3 regions of the Rhizobium sp. RHZ02 genome follow, and region 2 is predicted to be linked to each of the others. Evidence: predicted binding sites of a transcription regulator. Region 2 holds the regulator's gene; each other region holds the start of a gene.
The links. Region 2 encodes LexA, which represses DNA repair genes until DNA is damaged. Its sites were predicted from a motif close to TGTTCNNNNTGTGTTCNG; they were not measured.

Region 1 (7,630 bases), on a different contig from region 2:
GTCGCCGGCGCTGCGGCAGCGTCCTGAGCCGACAGATGGGCAGCTGCCTCTTCCGCCTTGACGGCATCGGCGCGATAGCCGAGCCCCTTCAGGATCTCTTCCATGTCCTCCAGCGTTGCGCCGAGGATCGAAAGCATGGCGGTTGTCGTCGTGAAACGGCGACCGTCATAAGCGCCTTCGGGACGATTGGCCTGGCCCGGCTTCCACTGAAGGAGCGGGCGAATAATGTCGGCCAGGCGCTCCAGAATGTCGATACGGACCGCGCGTTTGCCAAGGAACCGGAAGCCGGCCAGCTTGTAGAAGGTGCGCTCGAAGCCCGGATCGGTAACGACCGAGGTACGGCCTGCCGCCAGCACGGGAATGAGATCGCCATAACCTGGCTTGTCGAGGCCATCATTCTTCAACGCCCAGAGGAGCGTGATGAGCTCTGCCGGGGCGGGCTTGAGAAGTGCCGGAACGAAGATGTGGTAGGCGCCGAAGCGGACACCGTAGCGGCGCATTGAGGCCCGCGCATCCTGATCCAGCGACTTCACTTCTTCGGTCACGTCGCGCCGGAACAGTACGCCGAGGTTCTCGACAAGCTGGAATGCCAGGCCCTTTGCAAGGCCCTGCAGGTCCTCTGCGCGGGACAGATCGTCAAGCGGCTTCAGAACGGTGCTGATGTGATGATTTACGAAGCGCTCGATCCGAGCGGCCACGTGGTCGCGGGCATTGCCGGTCAACTGCTCGTCGGCGAGAATGATGACACGCGGGCGCATGACATGATCGCTGCCTGCCAGGCGCGCCACCGGGTCGCCCAACCAACGGATCGAACCGTCGGAGCTGATCGCGAGATCGCCATTGCCGGCCGCATGGAGGCGAGCCGCACGTGCCTCGAATTCCAGAGCGAGCGCCTTCTGCGAAGCAGACTGGACAGCCTTAGCGTCCGGTCCCTCCGCTCCCGAAATGGGCGTGAACCGGAATCCCGACAGTTGCCCCACATGATGTCCTTCTACGAAGACATCGCCATTTACACTGATTTCAGCTTCCAGCATCGCATTCTCTCTCAGGCGCTTCATGAGCACAGATGTCCTGCGATCAACAAAGCGTTTCGTCAACCTTTCATGTAACGCATCGGACAATCGATCTTCGATTTCCCGCGTCTTTTCCTGCCAGTGTGTCGGATCGGCAAGCCAATTGGGCCGATTCGATACATAGGTCCAAGTCCTTATCTGCGCGATTCGCGCCGAAAGCGTGTCAATCTCACCGTCTGTTCGATCCGCGCGATATACCTGCTCGGCAAGGAAGTCCTCGTTTACCGTGCCATAGCGGACGAGATCGGAAAAGAGGGTGGAGATCAGATCGGCGTGTTGGGCCGGTGTAATGCGGCGATAGTCAGGAAGCGCGCAGGCTTCCCACAGTTTCTCGACGCGCGCCGGATTGTTCGCAAGGTCGATGATCTCGGGGTAGCGCGACAGCTGTTCCAGCGCTTGCTGGTCGACGGCGGGGAGCGCGCGTGTCAGGCCAGAAACCGTAGGGCCGGTCTCAAGGCTCACGCGGAGCGCATGCAGGGAGCTGAAGTCGAGGTTCTTCGTGCGCCACTGCAGCACTTTCACATTGTCGAACTCGTGGCCTTCGATGCGTTCAACCAATTCCTCATCAAAGGGATCGACCTGACCGGTGACGCCAAACGTCCCGTCGCGAACATGTCGACCGGCACGGCCGGCAATCTGCCCAAGTTCGGCGGGGTTGAGGTTACGAAACTGATAGCCGTCGAATTTGCGATCCTGCGCGAAGGCGACGTGGTCGACGTCGAGATTGAGGCCCATGCCGATCGCATCCGTGGCGACCAGATATTCCACATCGCCGGCTTGGTAGAGTGCCACCTGCGCATTGCGGGTGCGCGGACTGAGGGCCCCGAGAACGACGGCGGCCCCGCCGCGCTGCCTGCGGATCAACTCGGCAATCGCATAGACTTCGTCGGCAGAGAAGGCGACGATCGCCGAGCGCTGCGGGAGGCGGGTAATCTTCTTCTGTCCGGCATAGAACAGGTGGGAAAGCCGGGGACGCTCGACGATGGTAATTCCAGGGAGCAGTTGCTGCAGGATCGGACGCATTGTACCGGCGCCGAGCAACAGCGTCTCGTCGCGGCCGCGCAGATGAAGGATCCGGTCCGTAAAGATGTGCCCTCGCTCGAGGTCGCCGGCGAGTTGAACCTCGTCAATGGCGACGAACGCCGCCTTCGTCTCGCGTGGCATTGCCTCGACGGTGCAGACCGAAAAGCGGGCGTTGGGAGGCGATATTTTCTCTTCGCCCGTTACCAGCGCAACGTTTTGAATTCCGACCTTTTCGGCGACGCGTGTATAGACCTCGCGCGCCAGCAGCCGAAGCGGCAGCCCGATCACGCCGGTGCCATGGGCAACCATGCGCTCAATGGCATAATGCGTCTTGCCGGTATTGGTTGGTCCGAGCACCGCGGTTACTCCGCGCCCACTCAGTATCATCGGCTGCGATGTCAGTGTCATGGTCCTGCAGATGAGGCGAGGGTGCCCCAGGTCAAGTCAGCTCCTCTCCGAGCAGCACACACATGGACAGCCGTTGTCTCAAACGCAAGGGCCGATTTGAATTTACTCTGCAGTTTTCTGTTGCGCGAATAGCTTGCAGATTGCTCGTTTTGCGATTCGGAACAGCTTGAGAACGAATCGGAGACGAATCGCAGACTCCGCATGATTCAGTGTTTGTTCACGGCTAAGTATTGATTTTGAATCACTTTTTCCCACAAGATGCTGAATCGCGAAATTCGCGGCATACGTGCAACGCGATCTATGTCCAGGCTGTCAATGTCGTTTTGCCCGAAAAAGACGAGCGACATCTGCCGTATCTTTTGTCATGGGTTAATATTACGCGGCGGGACGGAAAACGGCGCACGATGAGATCGTTTTGCCCTTAAATCCAAACATTTGATACAGATGGAACAAAAATCGGTGAGGTGTGTTTCTCGTCCATTCCAGGTGTAATGACCTCGAGGACTTGAACCATGCTTGGCACCATACTGCTCATTATCCTTATTCTGCTTTTGATCGGCGCCTTACCAAATTGGGGCTATAGCCGCGGATGGGGCTATGGACCTTCCGGCGGTTTAGGGCTAGTTCTCCTGATTATTGTTATTCTTGTGCTAATGGGTCGCATCTAAGCGACGAAAAAACTGGGAGTTATGTCATGATGAAGAAGATTGTGCTCATTGGCGCCCTCGTCGGCGCACTTGCTTCCTGCACGGCGACGGAACAGGGAACCGCAATCGGCGCGGGTTCCGGCGCTATTATCGGCGGTGCCGTCAGCCATAGCTGGGGCGGTGCTGCAATCGGTGCTGTTGCCGGCGGTCTCGCTGGCGCACTGATCGGCCAGTCCGTTGAACGTCGCGGCTACTGTGTCTACAGAGACCGCTACGGCCGCCGCTACGAGGCACGTTGCCCGCGCTACTAAGGCGATAGGATTACTATTTTTGAGATCGAAAGCGCCGGCCCGACCGGCGCTTTTTGTTTGAACACCCGCCGGATCAGCGTAACTGCCGACAACAAAAAAGCCGCCTCGTTTCCGAAGCGGCATAATTTTCTCAGTGCATGCGGTGGACGATCAGTCCTTCGCGCGCTCGACGTAGGAATTGTCTTCCGTGGCGATCACGACGCGCGTGCCGGCGTTGATGTGCGGCGGCACCATAGTGCGCACGCCGTTCGACAGCATTGCCGGCTTGTAAGAGGACGAAGCCGTCTGGCCCTTAACGACCGGTTCGGTTTCCGTGATTTCGAGGGTCACGTGGCGCGGCAGCTCGAGAGCCAGCGGAACGCCTTCATGGATCGACAGGATGCAGGTCATGCCTTCCTGCAGATAGGCCTTCTGATCGCCCATCGTTTCATCGTTCACGACCACCTGGTCGTAGGTCGCCGGGTTCATGAAGTGGAAGCCTTCGCCATCTTCGTAGAGATACTGGAAGTTCACGTCTTCGACGAAGGCGCGCTCGACCTGTTCGGTCGTACGCCAGCGCTCGGAGACCTTGACGCCATCGACGATACGACGCATGTCGACCTGCGTAACCGGCGTGCCCTTGCCCGGATGAAAGTTCTGGGCCGTCAGAACGACGTAGAGCTTGCCGTCCACGTCGAGAACGTTGCCCTTGCGGACGGAAGAGGCGATGACCTTGACCATTAAGACTTCCTTGTAACTCGGCTTTTGGCGTCGTAGAGGACTGTCGATACTGCCCCGAAGACGCGATTGATTGTTCTTTGGGGGCGCAACTAACCTAAAATCCGGCAAATAGCCAGCCCTAGCGTTGGAAGGCCGGTCAGGACGATGCCAATGAATCCCTCGATCGCCAAAGTATCGCCGTGGTGGACGCCGAGCGTGCATTTGGACCGCCGTCCGGTCCTGATCGGGCGCAATGCGATCCAGTCCGCGCTGCGCGGCTATTTCCTGCGCGAGGATTTTCTGGAGGTCGACACCGCGACGCTGCAGGTTTCGCCCGGCAACGAGGCGCATCTCCATGCATTTGCCACCGAAGCCTTGACGACGGACGGCCAGACGGCGGCGCCGCTTTACCTGCATACCTCGCCTGAGTTCGCCTGCAAGAAGCTGCTTTCGGCCGGCGAAAAGCGCATCACCTGTTTCGCCCACGTCTATCGCAACCGCGAGCGCGGCCCCTTGCACCACCCGGAATTCACCATGCTCGAGTGGTATCGCGTGGGCGAAAGCTATGAGAGCCTGATGATGGACTGCGTTCGGATCCTGGCGCTTGCTGCGGAAACCATGAAGACGACGCGGCTCACCTATAAGGGCCGGGATTGCGATCCGTTTGCCGGACCGGACCGGATCAGTGTCGCCGCGGCTTTCGAGCGCTATGCCGGCATTGATTTGTTGGCATCCGTTTCCGCCGATGGTGCGACGGACCGGGCGCATCTCGCTGACCAAGTGAAGCGGATCGGCATGCGCGTTGCAGACGACGATGGCTGGGCGGATTTGTTCAGCCGCGTGCTTGTCGAAAAGGTCGAGCCTCATCTGGGTTTCGACCGTGTGACCATTCTTGACGAATATCCGGTGTCGGAAGCGGCACTGGCGCGCCCATCGGCGCTTGATCCCCGTGTTGCGGAACGTTTCGAGGTCTATGCCTGCGGCGTCGAGCTTGCAAACGGCTTCGGCGAGCTCACCAATCCGGCGGAACAGCGCCGTCGCTTCGAGATCGAGATGTCTGAAAAAGCTCGCATCTACGGCGAGAGCTATCCCCTGGACGAGGATTTTCTGGAAGCGCTTGCCATCATGCCCGAGGCAAGTGGCATCGCTCTCGGCTTCGATCGGTTGGTGATGCTGGCAACCGGTGCGTCGCGGATCGATCAGGTAATGTGGGCGCCGGTCGCGGAGTACGGCAGATGAACAGTATCGGGCCTATCAAGACCGTCGAAGGGCTGGAACGCGCAGGGCTGCTGGGTCAGAGTGACCGGGACGCGCTGGCTGATGTCGCCGCACGCTACGCCGTTGCATTGACTCCGACCGTTGCAGGTTTGATCGACCGCGCCGATGGCTCGGACCCGATTGCCCGGCAATTCGTGCCTGACGCAGCCGAGCTGATCGTTGCGCCCGAAGAGCGCGCCGACCCCATCGGCGACGAAGCCCATAGTCCCGTGCAGGGGATCGTTCATCGCTATCCCGACCGGGTGCTGTTGAAGGCCGTGCATGTGTGCCCCGTCTACTGTCGCTTCTGCTTTCGCCGCGAGATGGTTGGTCCGCAAGGCTTGGGCACGCTTGACCCCAAGGCAATGTCTGCGGCCTTTGCCTATATCCGTGACCATAAGGAAATCTGGGAAGTGATCCTGACGGGCGGCGATCCGCTCGTGTTGTCGCCGCGACGGCTGGAAGAAATTCTTCGCGAACTGGCATCGATCGACCACGTCAAGATCGTGCGGTTCCATACCCGGGTTCCCGTGGTTGATCCATCGAGGGTGGATGCGGCCCTGATTGCGGCCCTGAGAGCGGGTGGCAAGACCGTCTACGTGGCGCTGCACGCCAATCATCCTCGCGAACTGACCGCCGAGGCGCGCGCAGCATGCGCTCGCCTGATCGATGCCGGCTTGGTCATGGTCAGCCAATCGGTGCTTCTGAAGGGCGTCAATGATGATCCGGCGGTGCTGACGGAGTTGATGAAGGCCTTCGTCGAGACGCGTGTGAAGCCGTACTATTTGCATCATCCCGATCTGGCGCCCGGCACGAGCCATTTTCGGCTGACGATCGAAGAGGGGCAGAAGATCGTCGCCGCATTGCGTGGCCGGATTTCAGGTCTTTGCCAGCCCACCTACATACTCGACATACCCGGTGGCCATGGCAAAGCAGTGATCGCTCCTCAGTCGATCAGTGAGATGGGCGAAGGCTGCTATTCGGTTTCGGATTATCGCGGCGGCGAGCACCTGTATCCGCCGGTCGCCTAGTCAAAAATGGGCGAAAGAAGTGTTGTTATTGGACAATGTGTCACAAGATCCGTTGGTCACCCAAAAATACAGCTCGCGAGCAAGATGTTGAAATCTAACACAAGCTCCCCTCTTCCCTGTTCCTTTCGTAGGAATTTAGCTGAGAAGCTTAGCTGACTTTAACTACGTCATTTAGGACAATTTTGTCTTTTCCAGACTACGCGTACTCCGAGAACAAGGCGGTTTCGCCACTCGAGATATGATCATCTTGGAGAAGTCATAATGAATACTACGATCCGTGAGCTCCTGGTCAAATTTGGAAAGCTCCCTGTCTCTGTCGACCAGGTCGCCGATGATGCCGACCTCTATGCGGTCGGCCTAACGTCTTTCGCTTCCGTGCAGCTTATGCTTGGCATCGAAGAAGCCTTTGATATCGAGTTTCCCGACAATCTCTTGAATCGCAAGTCTTTCGCCAGCATCGCGGCGATCGCAAGGACCGTTGACCAGATCAAAGATAGCCGGAAGGTCGCCTGAATGAACTTTCCGGTCAAAATCGCGCAAGAGGATCTTGCCGCCAGAGCCGCGCGCGTGTCAGCGATTGCGGCAAAGCATGCAGACTCCGTCGATTTTGAAGGGAGGTTCCCGCACGAAGCCGTGGAAGCAATGAGGGCCGAGCGCTTGCTAGGCGTTCAGATCCCACGCCATTTCGGTGGCGAAGGCGCGACGATCGCACAGATCGCCGAGTTATGCTCGATGCTTGGTCAGGCTTGTGCTGCGGCTGCCATGGTCTTCGCCATGCATCACATCAAGCTTTGCAGCCTTGTTGAGCACGGCGGCGAGAGCGAGTGGCATCGGGCCTTCATGCTACGTGTTGCTGCCGAGCAATTGCTGGTCGCGTCGGCAACGACGGAAGGCGGGATCGGCGGCAATCTCAGGAATAGCATCTGCGCGATCGAGGTGGATCGTGACATTTGCCGTCTGGAGAAAGATGCGACCGTCATATCCTACGGCTCCCACGCCGATGCGATCATGGTTACCTCGCGTGCCCACGCAACTGCCGCCTCTTCCGATCAGGTGCTGACCGTCTTTTTGAAGGAGCAGTACACGTTGGAAAAAACGCATACGTGGGACACGCTCGGCATGCGCGGTACCTGCTCGGATGGTTTCCTCTTCAAGGGCGAGGCTGCGGCCGAACAGATCCT
Region 2 (7,630 bases):
CCGCTCTGCCAAGCTGGCGAAGGAAATCAAGCAGTTGGTCGAGACTTCGTCCAGTCAGGTGTCAACCGGCGTTGCCTTGGTGAACCGCACCGGCGAAGCCTTGAACAGTATCGATCAGCAGGTGCTGAAGGTGACGACGCTGATCGAGGCGATCGTGCGCTCTTCCTCTGAACAGACGACCGCGCTCGTCGAGGTCAATGCCGCCGTCAACACCATGGACAGCGTCACCCAACAAAACGCCGCGATGGCGGAGGAAACCAGCGCAGCCTGCCGCGAGCTTGGCAACGAGGCGCTACACCTCAATCACCTGCTCTCCCGCTTCGCTCTCGAAGGCACGGAGAGGACGGCAGGATCGGCATATCCCACAAAGACGAGGTTGGCGCTCGCCGGTTGACGGCGTGCACGTCCATCCATTTATCCCGCCTTGGCAATCGCATCGAAGGCCAGCAGCTTTTCGAGAAGCCGCGGCATATCCCGCAGATAGACCATGTTGGGACCATCCGAAGGCGCATTGTCAGGATCTTCGTGGGTTTCCACGAATACGCCAGCGACGCCGACGGCGACCGCCGCACGCGCGAGCGTCTCCACGAACTCGCGCTGCCCTCCGCTCGAACCGCCCTGCCCGCCCGGCTGCTGGACCGAATGCGTGGCGTCGAAGACCACGGGGGCGCCCATCGCCGCCATGATAGGCAGCGATCGCATGTCGGAGACCAGCGTATTGTAGCCGAAGGAAGCACCGCGTTCGCAAAGCAAGATGTTCGGATTTCCGCTCGAATTCAGCTTGTTGAGGACGTTCTTCATGTCCCAGGGCGCGAGGAACTGCCCCTTCTTGACGTTGATGACGCGGCCGGTCTTGGCGGCGGCAACGAGCAGGTCGGTCTGACGGCTGAGGAAAGCTGGGATCTGCAGGATGTCGACGACGGTGGACACCTCGGCACACTGCTCTTCGGTATGAATGTCGGTCAGGACAGGAAAGCCGTATTCCCTCTTGAGATCGGCGAACACTTCAAGCGCCGTTTCGAGGCCGATACCGCGCTGCGCTGACAGCGACGTCCGGTTCGCCTTGTCAAAGGAGGACTTGTAGACGAGGCCGAGACCAAGCTTGTCGCAGAGTTCCTTCAGCACACCGGCGACCATGAAGGCATGCTCGCGGCTCTCCATCTGACAAGGCCCGGCAATCAGCGACAGCTTGCCGGAATTCGAAAAGGTGACGCGGCCGGCGCCTTCGCCGACCACGACTTCGGAATTTGTCTGGCTCATCGTTTCTCCTCGAAGGCGAAGAGAGCGCCCTGTCCGGGCGCGGCCTTCACCAGAATTCGATTGTTCTTGCGCGTATAGGTCATCCCGTTAGCAGCCAATTGCGCTTCTGTCACGGCGAGATCGCCTACTTTGAAAACGATGGCAACACCACGCAGACCGCGATCGTCGGAAGGCGCAGGGATGTCGAAGTAGGCGTCCAGTCCATCCGGGGAGAGAACACTCACTCTGGCATTCGGAGTTGTCACACTCACACCGAAGGCCTCATTGGTCGTTCCCAAGCTGTGGGCGGCGGCGCGCAGGAATGGTCCAAACGCCTTGGGGTCGGGTGCCCCAAGCACGATCTCTGCGATCCCAACCACCCCATTTGCATGCACTTGCAGGGCTTTCCGGTCGGCTGGCAGCGGGTTGACACGTTGGCATGTGAAGAAAAAGAAATCTGGAGCGCGCAGGTCAACTGCAAAGGCGAGCTTAAATGCAGCCGTCACCTCCGAGCCATCGGGCATCTTCATCGGCCGCTCGAACTGCAGCATCTCGCCGCCATTGATCTTTTCGGACAGAAACCGGGCATGGTCGCGATCGGCATCCGCCGTCGCAAAGACCACGGCAGACAGCCCATCGTCTCCACATCGGAATCGAAAGGCACGGTCCCGCGCGGTGAAGACATTGCCTTTCTGCGCCGAAGCTTCATGCAGTTCGGCATTGGCGACCCCGAGAGGCTCCAGATAAGTTTCGTCGGCGAAGAATATGCAGGCATTCTCGGTCCCAAACGGGTGCCGGGCGTCGGGCGCGACGGTGAATCCCAGCTTTCCGAGACGCTCGCGCGAGAGCCTGATATTTGGAACCGGCAGCACGATGTGGTCCAGCGGATGTGCTTCGCTCATGGCAACTTCTCCGGAATTTGCGAAGATGTGCGCCGGGCAACAGGACAATGCAACCCCCTTCTACGCTTTCGGTCAAATGAGACGCAAAAACTCAGCAAGTTGCAGGCAAGATTTACGAAAATTTAGGTACTTGCGGAACACATATGGAACATATAGTGTCTGTTCTGGCTTTGTTTCACGACTCTGGGGTTCAACTTCGATGCTGACGCGCAAGCAACAGGAGCTTCTTCTCTTCATTCACGAGCGAATGAAGGAGTCCGGTGTCCCCCCTTCTTTTGATGAAATGAAGGATGCCTTGGACCTCGCGTCGAAGTCAGGCATCCACCGCCTGATTACCGCGCTGGAGGAACGGGGCTTCATTCGCCGACTGCCGAATCGAGCCCGCGCTCTGGAAGTCATCAAACTGCCCGAGGCATATAACCCGAGCCTGCAGCCCCGCCGCGGTTTTTCGCCGAGCGTTATCGAAGGCAGCCTCGGCAAACCACAGCCAGTTGTGGCGCCGAAGCCAGCGCCGCAGGCTGACAACGGCGGTCCTGCCTCTGTACCGGTCATGGGACGGATTGCTGCCGGCGTACCGATTTCGGCAATTCAGAACAATACCCATGACATCACGGTTCCGGCGGACATGCTTGGCCCAGGCGAGCACTATGCGCTTGAGGTCAAGGGCGACTCGATGATCGAGGCCGGCATCTTTGATGGCGACACGGTAATCATCCGCAACGGCAGCACCGCCAATGCCGGCGACATCGTTGTTGCGCTTGTCGATGATGAGGAAGCGACGCTCAAGCGCTTCCGCCGGAAAGGCGCCTCCATCGCACTTGAGGCGGCAAACCCGGCTTACGAGACGCGCATTTTCGGGCCTGACCGTGTCAAGGTCCAGGGCAAGCTTGTCGGCCTCATTCGCCGCTATCATTGAAGGCAAGCGGCTCGCCGTCAAAGGTGCCGCTTCGCCAATTATACGCCCGATGGCGGATCCAAGGGCGGTCGGGCCTCGTATAGGCCGTCGTGACGACGGAGCTACCTTGATCGTCGATCCTTACCTCAGCGGCACCAAAGCGACGCAAGGTTTCGCCGGTGAACAAAAGTGCGCCCGACCGGCACCCCGTCGTGCGGAGGCGAGCGGGTGTCACGACGATATCGGCCGTATCGCAGGCAGCGCCGAAGTAAGCGGGATTTTCGACGATCGTCACGACGTAGCCGCTATCGTGCGTGGCTGTGCACCAGGCGCCTTTCAGGCATACAAATCGGTTCTCAGCGCTCGTCGCAGCCTGACGTAACGCATCGCGGGCATTGCGCAATTCCACGGCAGATAACCTCTCCGATCTGCCTTGACTGTCCCGCCGCCTGATAGCGTTGACACCCTCCAACAATTACGTTGGTTGATCTAGCTCCGCGGCGAGCGCCATTCGCCATTGGTCGAAAATGAAGTCAGGCGGATGCGGCCGGTTCGGTGCAAGGACTTGTCCTCTCACAATCGCGACGAGATTGCCGTCTTCGGCAATGACCATGTCGGGCGGCGGCTCGCTCGGCGCAACCACAACAAGCACTGTTGCCAGCCCCGCAATGCCAGCGCCGAGGTAGCGGATCTTGGTGCGCAGAAGGGCAAGTAAGAGGAACCCTGCTACCGCCACAGGAAAATACCAACCCGGCAATCTGCCGATATCGATATTGCCGCCCAGGTCGAGACCATCTGGGCAATGGCGATCACGATGTCGAGCCCGAAACCGGCAATTTTCCATGGAATGACGTCGAGGCCAAAAGGTGTCAGCAGCATAGCGAGCATGCCCATCGGCATCACCACGAAAGAGACCACCGGCATGGCCATGAGATTTGCCGGCAGACCATAAGCGCTGAGCCGGTGGAAGTGCTCGACGGCGAAAAGCGCGGTCGAGAAGCCGCCGATCATCGCGGTCAGCAGGATGCCACCAAAGAAGCATATGATGAAAACGACGGGCGTTACTGCGGCGACCTGCAGCAAGGGATGTTCGTGCGGCGGCCTTCTTGACCAGATCGCGTAAACCGGCGACGAGGGCAAGCGTCGCCGCAAACGACATCCGGAGCTCGGCCGGGGGCACTTCCAAGCACGAACCAGAGGATCGCGCCCGCCCCAGCGAAGACGGACGAAACCAGGAAGAACCGCGCATGCTCTATCTCCGTTGCCACGGCGAGACGAAGCCACACGGTACAACGATCCGACGCAGTCCTTATCCGTGTCGGCCACGGCACGAAGGATTGCGTCTGGAAAGTTAGCGGAGGTTCCGCAGGAACTCGTGGCACGAGAAAAGAAGGCTGTGGCGCGCGCCCAAACGCGTCCGCGCCGGGTGTGGCTTCCCTCACCTCCAATGGCCTCAACCCCGGCATGCATTGCGCCCAAAAACAGCCGCCCGTACAACCAGAATGAAAGCTAACGGGCTTCCAAGCAAGAATAATCGATTGAAATCTGAAGGAAAATCGGAAGCCGGAAAAGCTAAGGATAATCATCAGCTTCTGCTATGCGCAGGGGTCATCGCAGAAGTGCCCAAAAGTTGATACTGCGATGCACAAAATGGCGTCACGGTAACTTGGCATTAGGCGCGCGATCATATAGCAATCATCGACGACGCTTAACCCTATGGCGCTTTTATGGCGCCAACCGCCAGTTTGGAGGATCATAATGACGGAACAAAGCGCAACACTGAAAATCGGTGACAAATCAGTCGATCTCGCCGTCAAGAGCGGCACCATCGGTCCTGACGTCATCGATATCGGCGCCCTGTACAAGAACACGGCTTCCTTCACGTACGATCCTGGTTTCACCTCGACCGCGTCCTGTGAATCGAAAATCACCTATATCGACGGTGACGCCGGCGTACTGCTGCATCGCGGCTATCCGATCGAGCAGCTCGCCGAGCACGGCGACTTCCTCGAAGTCTGCTACCTGCTTCTCTACGGAGAACTGCCGACCGCAGCCCAGAAGAAGGACTTCGACTATCGCGTGACGCATCACACGATGGTGCATGAGCAGATGAGCCGGTTCTTCACGGGCTTCCGCCGCGATGCACATCCGATGGCTGTCATGTGCGGTTGCGTCGGCGCGCTGTCGGCGTTCTACCACGACTCCACCGACATCACCGATCCGCATCAGCGCATGGTCGCAAGCCTGCGTATGATCGCCAAGATGCCAACGCTGGCCGCCATGGCCTACAAGTATCACATCGGCCAGCCCTTCGTTTACCCGAAGAACGATCTCGACTACGCGTCGAACTTCCTGCGCATGTGCTTTGCAGTTCCTTGCGAGGAATATGTGGTCAATCCGGTTCTGGCCCGCGCCATGGACCGCATCTTCATCCTGCACGCCGACCACGAGCAGAACGCGTCGACCTCGACCGTCCGCCTCGCCGGCTCGTCGGGTGCAAACCCGTTTGCCTGCATCGCAGCCGGCATTGCATGCCTCTGGGGCCCGGCACACGGCGGCGCCAACGAAGCAGCGCTGAACATGCTGACTGAGATCGGCACTGTTGACCGCATTCCGGAATACATCGCCCGCGCCAAGGACAAGAACGATCCGTTCCGCCTGATGGGCTTCGGTCACCGCGTCTACAAGAACTACGATCCGCGCGCCAAGATCATGCAGAAGACGACGCATGAGGTTCTCGGCGAACTCGGCGTCAAGGACGATCCGTTGCTCGAAGTTGCGATGGAACTCGAGCGCATCGCCCTAACCGATGAATACTTCATCGAGAAGAAGCTCTATCCGAACATCGACTTCTACTCCGGCATCACGCTGAAGGCCCTGGGCTTCCCCACGACTATGTTCACCGTGCTGTTTGCCCTGGCCCGTACGGTCGGCTGGATTGCCCAGTGGAACGAGATGATCGAAGATCCAGAGCAGCGTATCGGTCGCCCGCGCCAGCTTTATGTCGGCGAACCGGAGCGCGACTACGTGCCGGTTTCCAAGCGCTAATCGGCGATCACAGACAGCAAAAAGCCCGGTCAGAAATGACCGGGCTTTTTCTTTTGGAGAACGTCAAGAACAATCTCTGCCGCATGTTCTCCCGGCGGCTTCTCGGTCTGCATTCTCTGCCAGAGAACGTCGAAGCCCTGCATCATTGCCTGCCGTGGCAGGCTATCCGCTGAAAGCTTCTCCATCCAGCGAGCGAAGCTGCCGCCTCGGACCACGTCGTTGATATACTCGGGCACAACAGCGTAATCGGCGATCAAGTTCGGAAGCGCAGCACTCCACGTTTTGATCTTGCTGGTCATGAGCCTGATGATCCAGTCCGTCTTGTACGCCGAAACACAGGGAACGCCCGTCAAAGCCAGCTCAAGCACGACAGTGCCGGAGGCAGCCATGGCGGCATCGGCCTCCGTGAACGCTCGCCACTTCGCCTCGGCTCCCGTCACGATCTCCGGCTTGGCCGTCCAATCCTTGACGAGCTCACGGATCATGGCTTCGCGGCGTGGCATCGTCGGCAAAATAATACGCATCTCGCCGTTGCGCGCTACCAACTCGCTAATGGCATCGCCAAAGTGTGGCAGCAGCTTGGCGATCTCCGACGAGCGCGAACCCGGCAGAAGCATGACTGTCTTGCGGTCGGCCTGGTTTCGCGGCTTCGTCTGCGCGCGCTGGCGTCGTGCATCCAACAGGTTGGGATCGGCTGTCAAGCGGTGGCCGACATAAGTTGTCGGCGGCCCGCCCAGCTTGCGCATCACGTCCGGTTCGAATGGCAACACAGCGAGCACATGGTCGACATAGGCGAGCATGCGCTGCGCCCGGTATTCCTTCCACGCCCATACGCTGGGGCAAACGTAGTTGACGACAGGCAAGGTGGGCAGCACCGTGCGAACACGCTTTGCGACCCTGTGCGTGAAGTCGGGACTGTCGACGATAATAAGCACATCAGGCTTTGCGGCGATGATGGCCGACGCCGTCTCACCGATACGCCGAACGAGCCGCGGCAGCTTCGAAAGCACCTGGGTGATGCCCATGACCTGAAGGTCGGCGAAATCGAAAAGCGAGCGCAGACCCTGCGCCTCCAGCCCCTCGCCGCCAACGCCGATGAGTTCCACGTCGCCAGGAAACTTTCGTTTCAGAGCGGCGATCAGGTCGGCACCCAGGAGGTCGCCCGAAACCTCTCCAACAACAATGGCAACTCTCAGTGAAGCTTCGCTCACGCCAGCCCCCAGGATGGCAATCCCCTATCCAGTCCGCATACAAAGATACCGGCTTCATCGGCAGCCTTGATGACGGCGTCGCGCTCCAGGATGAGCGAGCGGCCCGCCTCCACAGCCACTCCGGCAAGTCCTGCTCTCTGCAGGTTCTCGATCGTCGAAATGCCGATCGATGGCAGGTCCGCGCGGATATCCTGCTGCGGTTTGCACAGTTTCACCAGCACGCCGTGGCGGCGCTGAGAAATTCGCCCCGCCGACCGCAGCTCGGCGACACGCTCCAGCATGCTGTCCGTGCCTTCCACGCCTTCGAGCGCGACAATGCGACCGCCGACCGACAC
Region 3 (7,630 bases), on a different contig from region 2:
AGGAAAAGCCTGACATCCGCCGACTCGGCAACCAACGCCTTCGCCGCCTCGATATCACCGTCTCCAACGAAGAACGGGTCGGCGTCCATGGCATGGATCTCAGCCCGCAAGCCTTTCGGCCAGGCCGAGCCGAATTCCGAACGCGGCAAGCAGGCGTGAAGGAAGATCGCACCCCGCGCACCGGCACGCGTCTGAGCCAGATATTGTGCCGGGAGCACTCCCAGGGAAAACCCGACATAGACGAGATCGGCTGCAAGGCCATCCACGGCGCGGGCTCCACGTTGGATGATCTCGCCGAAGCCGGTCTCCTGGGCGTGCTGCACGCCCTGCTCCAGCGTGTCGAACGTCCGGCCGGCAACCAGGTCAGGCGTATGTACGACGTGCCCGGCGGCCCGCAGATCGCCAGCAAAAGCGATGACGCCTCGCGTCAATCCAAGCGCGTGGTGAAACAGCACAACCTCTGCCATGGCGAACCTCCCGGTTGTTTCGCGCGGGCGAGACGAGCAGCACCTCAGTCCGATCTGGCGACCCAGTCGTGCCAGTCGGCTTCGCTGCCGTGGAACACATTCAGGTCAATGCGGCCATCAACGCCGTGCGAGATGCCGGAGCCCGAATACTGCCAGAATACCCACCGGCGTCCGGGATAAACCTTCGACGGGTGGGCTGCAACCGAACGCAGCCAGAAGGGATAGTTCAGGAAGGCGCCCTTGAGGTTGTCGCGATAGAAGTCCGGCGCGGTGTAGATGATCGGCCGCTGGCCATAGTGCTGCTCGAGCTTGTCCATGAAGACCTGCATCTTCTCGCGAACCTTCTCGGGCGAGACCCGCCGCTTGCAGCTCGACTCGCCGTTCCATTCGACGTCGATGACCGGTGGCAGAGCCCCGGCTTCGCGGGGAACGTTGCGGATGAACCAGTCCGCCTGTTCGCCCGCGGTGCGGCACCAATAGAAGAAGTGATAGGCGCCCCGCCTCATCCCAGCTTGCTTGGCGTCGCGCCAGTTCTTCCGGAACATCGGATCGAGATGGTCACCGCCGTCGGTCGCCTTGATGTAGACGAAATTCGCACCCTGCGTTCTCAGCTTGTCCCAGTCGATGTCGCCCTGCCAGCGCGAAACGTCGACGCCATGGACGGCAAGCTTTCTGGGCGAGGAAGAGCCGAAATTGATCGGTTTGACGTCGCGGAAACGATGACTGTAGACCCGCGAACGTGTGCGCGGCGTCTCGTCAATTTCGGGCGCTGCGGGCGTCAGGACGGCTGGCACTGCCGTTGCCATCGGCCTTTCCGACGGCACGGGAGCGGTGGCCACTCCGGCCTGTTGTGTGAAGGCTTGCGGCTGAGGCACCGGGCCGGCCCAGGCCAATTCCTCCTGTTGCGGCGCGGCTGGCGTTGGCGCCTCGGCGACATCAGCTGAGGGAACAGGGCTCACCGGCATGACGCTGGCCGGCACGGGCGCGCTTGGGCGTGCGACCGAGCTGGTCGTCTCCCGCGACGGGATTCCCGCGACGAGGCTGTCCGGTCCCAAACTGGACGTGCAGCCCGACAAGGCGAGACAAGCAAGGAAGAAAGCTGGCGCAGCCAATAGACGCATAAGAACCCGCACGCAAAACAATTGTCGACGACAGATTCGCTGCCGCCAGGGACCCATCGAAAAGCAATGGCTAACGGAGATTTACCAAAAAAGACTGAATCCAATCTTTACGCCGGGCACGTGCATGCGCGTCAGACAAGCGACCGCATGGCACGGGAGCACTCTGCCAACAGATTTCCGGGAAGCGCTTGTCTGATGCGGCGCAGCATGCCACTTTCGCGATCGCAAGAAAGGCGCGATGATGACCGACAACGACAGCGGCGATTTCCACGAGCGAATCCGCCAGAACTTTACCCGCCAGGCGGCGTTGCATACGCTCGGCGCCGAACTGACCCGCGTCGGGCGGGGGTTGGTGGAGATCGAACTGCCTTTCGACGTCAAGCTCACCCAGCAGCACGGAATTCTGCATGCCGGTGTGATCTCCGCTGCCCTCGATTCCGCTTGCGGCTTGGCGGCCTACAGCGTCATCGACGCCGAGGCGTCCGTTCTGACGATCGAATTCAAGGTCAACCTGCTGTCGCCAGGCCGTGGCGATCGCTTCCTCTTCAGGGGCGAAATCACCAAGCCGGGATCGAACATCATCGTTGCGGACGGGCGCGGCTATGCGATCGGCGACGGACCGGCAAAGCTGATCGCTTCCATGACAAGCACCATGATGATCATCCGTGGCAGAGAGGGCATTTCGGGATGAAGTTTGAGCTGAAATCGGTCGCCGGCAAATCCATTCTCTTCGTGATGGCGGCGGAGGCCGAGTACGGTCCGTTCCTACGCTCCCGCTTCGAGCCGCTGATGACGGGGGTCGGTCCCGTCGAGGCGGCAATCGTCCTCACCCGGGCGCTGGCGCAATTAGCGCAGGCCGATGAGTTGCCCGACCTCGTCGTTTCGCTCGGCTCGGCGGGCTCGGCAAAGCTCGAGCAGACCGAGGTCTATCAGGCCACCTCCGTATCCTATCGCGACATGGATGCATCGCCACTCGGTTTCGAGAAGGGGCGCACGCCGTTCCTCGATCTCCCTGCCACCATCGACCTGCCGCTTAGAATCCCAGGCATTCCGGAGGCAAGCCTGTCGACCGGCGGCAACGTCGTGTCCGGGCAGGCCTATAATGGTATAGCCGCCGATATGGTCGACATGGAGACCTTCGCAATCCTGCGCACCTGCCAGGCTTACGAACTGCCGCTGATCGGCCTGCGCGGGATTTCCGACGGTGTCGAAGAGTTGCAGCACATTTCCGGCTGGACAGAATACCTGCATGTCATCGACCGCAAGCTTTCCTATGCCGTCGACAGCCTGTTTACGGCTCTGGAAGACGGCGTATTCTGGTTCTAACCCCTGCGGGATAGGGACAATCAGCACAATAAAATCCTCGGCCGGGGGATTTCGCGCATTGCAAGACCGGGTGCTTTTCATTAAAGGCTCGCCATGACCCAGACAGCACATCCAGACAGCGTCCTCATCGTCGATTTCGGCAGCCAGGTAACCCAGCTGATCGCACGCCGCGTGCGCGAAACGGGTGTCTACTGCGAGATCGTTCCCTTCCAGTCCGCCGAAGAAGGCTTCAAGCGCCTGCAGCCGAAAGCCGTGATCCTGTCCGGCAGCCCGGCCTCGACGGTTGATGAAGGCTCGCCCCGCGCGCCCCAGATCATCTTCGACAGCGGCCTGCCCGTTTTCGGCATCTGCTACGGCCAGCAGACGATGTGCATGCAGCTCGGCGGCAAGGTCGAGAGCGGTCATCACCGCGAATTCGGTCGCGCCTTCCTCGAAGTCGACGAAGACAACCAACTGTTCGAAGGCCTCTGGTCGAAGGGCTCCCGCCATCAGGTCTGGATGAGCCATGGCGACCGCGTGACGGCGCTGCCTGAAGGCTTCAAGGTCGTCGCGACTTCGCCGAACGCGCCATACGCCTTCATCGCCGACGAGAAGCGCAAATATTATGGCGTGCAGTTCCACCCGGAAGTCGTGCACACGCCCGATGGCGCCAAGCTGATCGGCAACTTCATTCACAACATCGCCGGCATCAAAGGTGACTGGTCGATGTCGGCCTATCGCCAGAAGGCGGTCGAAGCGATCCGCGAGCAGGTCGGCGACAAGCGCGTCCTCTGCGCCCTTTCGGGCGGCGTCGACAGCTCGGTCGCAGCACTACTGATCCACGAAGCGATCGGCGACAAGCTCACGTGCGTGCTCGTCGACCACGGACTGATGCGCAAGGACGAGGCGGCCAACGTCGTCGCCATGTTCCGCGAACACTACAATCTGCACCTCATCCACGTCGACGCATCCGACAAGTTCATCGGCGAGCTCGAGGGTGTTTCCGATCCAGAGACCAAGCGCAAGATCATCGGTCGCCTGTTCATCGAGACCTTCGAGGAAGAGGCCAAGAAGCTCGGCGGCGCCGACTTCCTCGGCCAGGGCACGCTCTATCCTGATGTGATCGAAAGCGTTTCCTTCACCGGCGGACCGTCGGTGACGATCAAGTCGCACCACAATGTCGGCGGCCTTCCCGAGCGCATGAACATGCAGCTCGTCGAGCCGCTGCGCGAACTCTTCAAGGACGAAGTGCGCGTGCTTGGCAAGGAGCTCGGCCTGCCCGACTCGTTCATCGGCCGCCACCCCTTCCCGGGTCCGGGTCTCGCGATCCGCTGCCCGGGTGGCATCACCCGCGAAAAGCTGGAGATTCTCCGCGAAGCCGACGCCATCTATCTCGACGAGATCCGCAAGGCCGGCCTCTACGACGCCATCTGGCAGGCCTTCGCCGTGCTGCTGCCTGTCCAGACCGTCGGCGTCATGGGCGACGGCCGCACTTACGAGTTCGTCTGCGCGCTCCGCGCCGTGACGTCCGTCGACGGCATGACTGCGGATTTCTATCACTACGACATGGAATTCCTCGGGCGCGCCGCAACCCGCATCATCAACGAGGTGCGCGGCATCAATCGTGTCGTGTATGATGTGACCTCGAAACCGCCCGGCACCATCGAGTGGGAATGATTTGAGAGTCGCCTCAATCGAGGCGACATCCATCAGAAATCAAGTGACTGCTGCACCGGCTTTGGCGGCGCCAGGCTAACGCCTTCGAGCTCCAACATCCTCTGCTTGGACGTTGAGCCGCCGGGCGCGGAGAAGCCTCCGATCTTGTTTCCGGCCGCTAGCACGCGATGGCAGGGGATGATCAAGGCGACCGGATTTTTCGCCATCGCCTGGCCGACGTCGCGGGCGGCCTCCGGCCCTACGCCGAGTTGTTTCGCGAGCGCACCGTAGGTGGTCGTGTGGCCCCAGCCGATCTGGCGGGCAGCATCGTAAACCTGCCTGAAGAAGGCATCCTGACCAGCGAGATCGACCTTCACGGCTGAGAAGTCCGTCGGCTCTCCGCTGAAATAGCGCTTCACTGCGGCAACAGCTTCGGCAACGGCAGCCGTCGGCTTCGCCGGCTCGGCGCCGGGAATGCGGCGAAGGAGCAATCGCTCGGTTGCCTCGGCACTCGACGTCGGCAGCTGAAACCGCGTAATGCCGACATCATTCCAGGCGATGCCGCAGAAGCCACCGCTCGTCTCGAAAATCAGATAGTGATGCATTGCCTGTTGCATGGGTCATTGCCTCCCTGCTGCTCTTCTCCGAAGATCGTGCCGTCGCGGCCCGAATTCAACCCGTTTCTTGCTTCGCACGAGCTTGCTCCGGTCGATCGCTCGCCCGTATGTTCTTTTTTTGTTCTTGCCATTTCAAGATCAAATGTTAGCAGGCATCTTTCGATTTCGCTTCGCCGAAGACGCGCCAACAACCATCGCGCTTCGCCAGAGAGAGTCTTTTCTTTGCGATATTGCCGGATCCGCAATCGCTCGACGAATGCGTGTCGATCCAGCAGTGGCTACAGCGGGAACACCTTCCCCTCGCATCGCCGCGTCCGCCGGCGGCCGTGCATGTCTCGCTCTATTGTGTCGGCAAGAGCGCCCGCATTCCCGAAGGGGTCATCGCGGCGGCACGCCAGGCAGGAACGGCGATCGAGGCGTGTCAGTTCGAGCTCGTCTTCGACCATATCATCACCTTCCTGCTGCCGCAGGACAACGCGATCGTACTCGAAGGCAATGGCGGACGGGAACTGTGGCAACTGCATGTGCAGATCGCGATCGAGGTGCACCGGTTGGGCGCAGACGCCAATCTGAACCCGAACTTTCAACCTCACACCACGCTCCTCTGCGACAAGGACGTGGTGCCGCGGATCGCCCTGCGGAGGCCGGTCGTGATGGCTGCGCACGAATTCGTTCTGCTGCACAATCGCGTCAAGCAGGCTACGAAGAGCTCGGGCGCTGGCCGCTTCATGCGCGCGGATAACACCTTGCCTCCAGCTATCGAACTCGCTTAAAGCTCCTGCGACAAGGCATCAAGCGGAGAACGACATGAACACGTCCGAGATCATTATTGCCGGTGACACGGCGGGTATCGAGTGGCGTTTGCCGGTTCTTCATTTCAATGGCAGCGATCCCAAGGCACCGAAGGTCTACATTCAGGCGGCTCTCCACGCCAACGAGCTGCCGGGCACGGCGTTGGTTCACTTCCTGTGTGAAAGACTGCGCCAGTCGGAAAACGCCGGTCAGATCAAGAGCGACTTCATCGTCGTCCCGCATGCCAATCCGATCGGGGCGGCCCAGTCGCATTTCGGCGAACTTCAGGGCCGCTTCGATCTTGGATCGCGCACCAATTTCAACAGGGAGTTTCCGCTGATCTCGGTGAAAGATCGCGACGGGTTGCTTGAGGACCTCGAGCGCCGTTCGGCCGTCGAGAAACTGAAGCGCCAGCTGCTGCATATGGCGCTCGGCTGCGATCTGGTGATCGATCTGCATTGCGATGATGAATCCCTGCAATATGCCTATATCGACGAGGCATTCTGGCCGGAGGCGGCCGATCTGGCCTCTGCGATGGAGATGGAAGCCGTTCTTCTCTCCGATGGCGAGAGTTCCGCCTTCGAGGAGGCCGTCGGTTTTGCCTGGAAATACGAGACCCTAGAGAAACAATCGCGCCTGCCCGGCAAGCTGTCTGTCACCGTTGAGCTTCGCGGCCGGCGTGACGTCTATCCCGAGATGGCGAAGAAGGATGCCGAGGGATTGTGGAAATTCCTGGCAAGCCGCGGCGCAATCGATGCCCCGGTCTCGCTGCCCGCTTTCGATGGCCCCGCTGTCCCGCTCGACAATATCGAGGTGGTCCGCGCGCCGGAGGCCGGCACGGTTCTCTTCCAACGCAACATCGGCGAATGGGTTGGCGAAGGCGATGTGCTTGCCACGTTGATCACCCGCCCCGGCATGGCTGACGGCAGCATCGAGATTTGTGCACCACAGGCCGGCCTGATCGTGACGCGCAGCTCCGAACGGCTGGTTCGCCGGCGCGCCGACCTGATGAAGATTGCTTGCAAGACCGCCAGCAAGGCAACACGCAAGCCTGGAACGCTGGAGGACTAAGTGACCGTCACCATCTACGGCATCAAGAACTGCGACACCATGAAGAAGGCCCGAACCTGGCTGGAAGAGCATGACGTCGCCTACCAGTTCCATGACTACAAGGCTGTCGGGATCGATCGCGCGCATCTGCAGGCCTGGACGAAGGAAGCCGGGTGGGAAACGGTGCTCAACCGAACAGGCACGACCTTTCGGAAGCTGCCCGAGGCCGAGCGCGAAAATCTCGACGAGGGCAAGGCGATCTCGCTGATGCTGGAGCAGCCATCGATGATCAAGCGGCCGGTTGTCGAGGCAGACGGCAAGTTGCTCATCGGCTTCAAGCCCGAGATCTACGGCAGCTTCTTCAAGGCCTGATCGATGTCGAAAACCACACGCGCCACGCAGGTTCTGAGCCAAGCCGGAATTGCCTTCACGGTCCATACCTACGACTATGATCCGAATGCGGAGCGCGTTGGCCTGCAGGCGGCAGAAGCGCTTGGCGAGGAGCCGCATCGCGTGTTGAAGACGCTGATGGCGGAGGTCGACGGCAAAGCGGTCTGCGTCGTCGTGCCGTCGGATCGTGAAGTCAGCATGAAGAAGCTCGCAAGCGCCTTCGGCGGAAAGT

Region 1: the regulator LexA is predicted to act here: its motif matches at 2,662-2,679, upstream of IB244_RS03955 (helicase-related protein).
Region 3: the regulator LexA is predicted to act here: its motif matches at 5,275-5,292, upstream of IB244_RS08855 (2'-5' RNA ligase family protein).

Annotation. Positions count from the first base shown of each region.
Region 1 covers NZ_JACUZX010000002.1:232,653-240,282, forward strand. The annotation lists gene IB244_RS03955 (helicase-related protein) at 1-2,504, opposite strand, end outside; gene IB244_RS03960 (DUF3309 family protein) at 3,017-3,172, shown strand; gene IB244_RS03965 (YMGG-like glycine zipper-containing protein) at 3,199-3,462, shown strand; gene efp (elongation factor P) at 3,613-4,182, opposite strand; gene epmA (EF-P lysine aminoacylase EpmA) at 4,333-5,400, shown strand; gene IB244_RS03980 (lysine-2,3-aminomutase-like protein) at 5,397-6,449, shown strand; gene IB244_RS03985 (acyl carrier protein) at 6,711-6,962, shown strand; gene IB244_RS03990 (acyl-CoA dehydrogenase family protein) at 6,963-7,630, shown strand, end outside.
Region 2 covers NZ_JACUZX010000030.1:47,973-55,602, forward strand. The annotation lists gene IB244_RS27530 (methyl-accepting chemotaxis protein) at 1-394, shown strand, start outside; gene kdsA (3-deoxy-8-phosphooctulonate synthase) at 415-1,260, opposite strand; gene IB244_RS27540 (VOC family protein) at 1,257-2,141, opposite strand; gene lexA (transcriptional repressor LexA) at 2,341-3,057, shown strand; gene IB244_RS27550 (hypothetical protein) at 3,038-3,445, opposite strand; gene IB244_RS27555 (hypothetical protein) at 3,512-3,772, opposite strand; gene IB244_RS27560 (ComEC/Rec2 family competence protein) at 3,763-4,119, opposite strand; gene gltA (citrate synthase) at 4,795-6,084, shown strand; gene lpxB (lipid-A-disaccharide synthase) at 6,114-7,295, opposite strand; gene IB244_RS27575 (LpxI family protein) at 7,292-7,630, opposite strand, start outside.
Region 3 covers NZ_JACUZX010000004.1:229,593-237,222, forward strand. The annotation lists gene IB244_RS08825 (dienelactone hydrolase family protein) at 1-467, opposite strand, end outside; gene IB244_RS08830 (GH25 family lysozyme) at 512-1,588, opposite strand; gene IB244_RS08835 (PaaI family thioesterase) at 1,830-2,279, shown strand; gene IB244_RS08840 (5'-methylthioadenosine/S-adenosylhomocysteine nucleosidase) at 2,276-2,914, shown strand; gene guaA (glutamine-hydrolyzing GMP synthase) at 3,008-4,570, shown strand; gene IB244_RS08850 (methylated-DNA--[protein]-cysteine S-methyltransferase) at 4,603-5,166, opposite strand; gene IB244_RS08855 (2'-5' RNA ligase family protein) at 5,427-5,939, shown strand; gene IB244_RS08860 (succinylglutamate desuccinylase/aspartoacylase family protein) at 5,974-7,029, shown strand; gene IB244_RS08865 (ArsC family reductase) at 7,030-7,380, shown strand; gene ybaK (Cys-tRNA(Pro) deacylase) at 7,384-7,630, shown strand, end outside.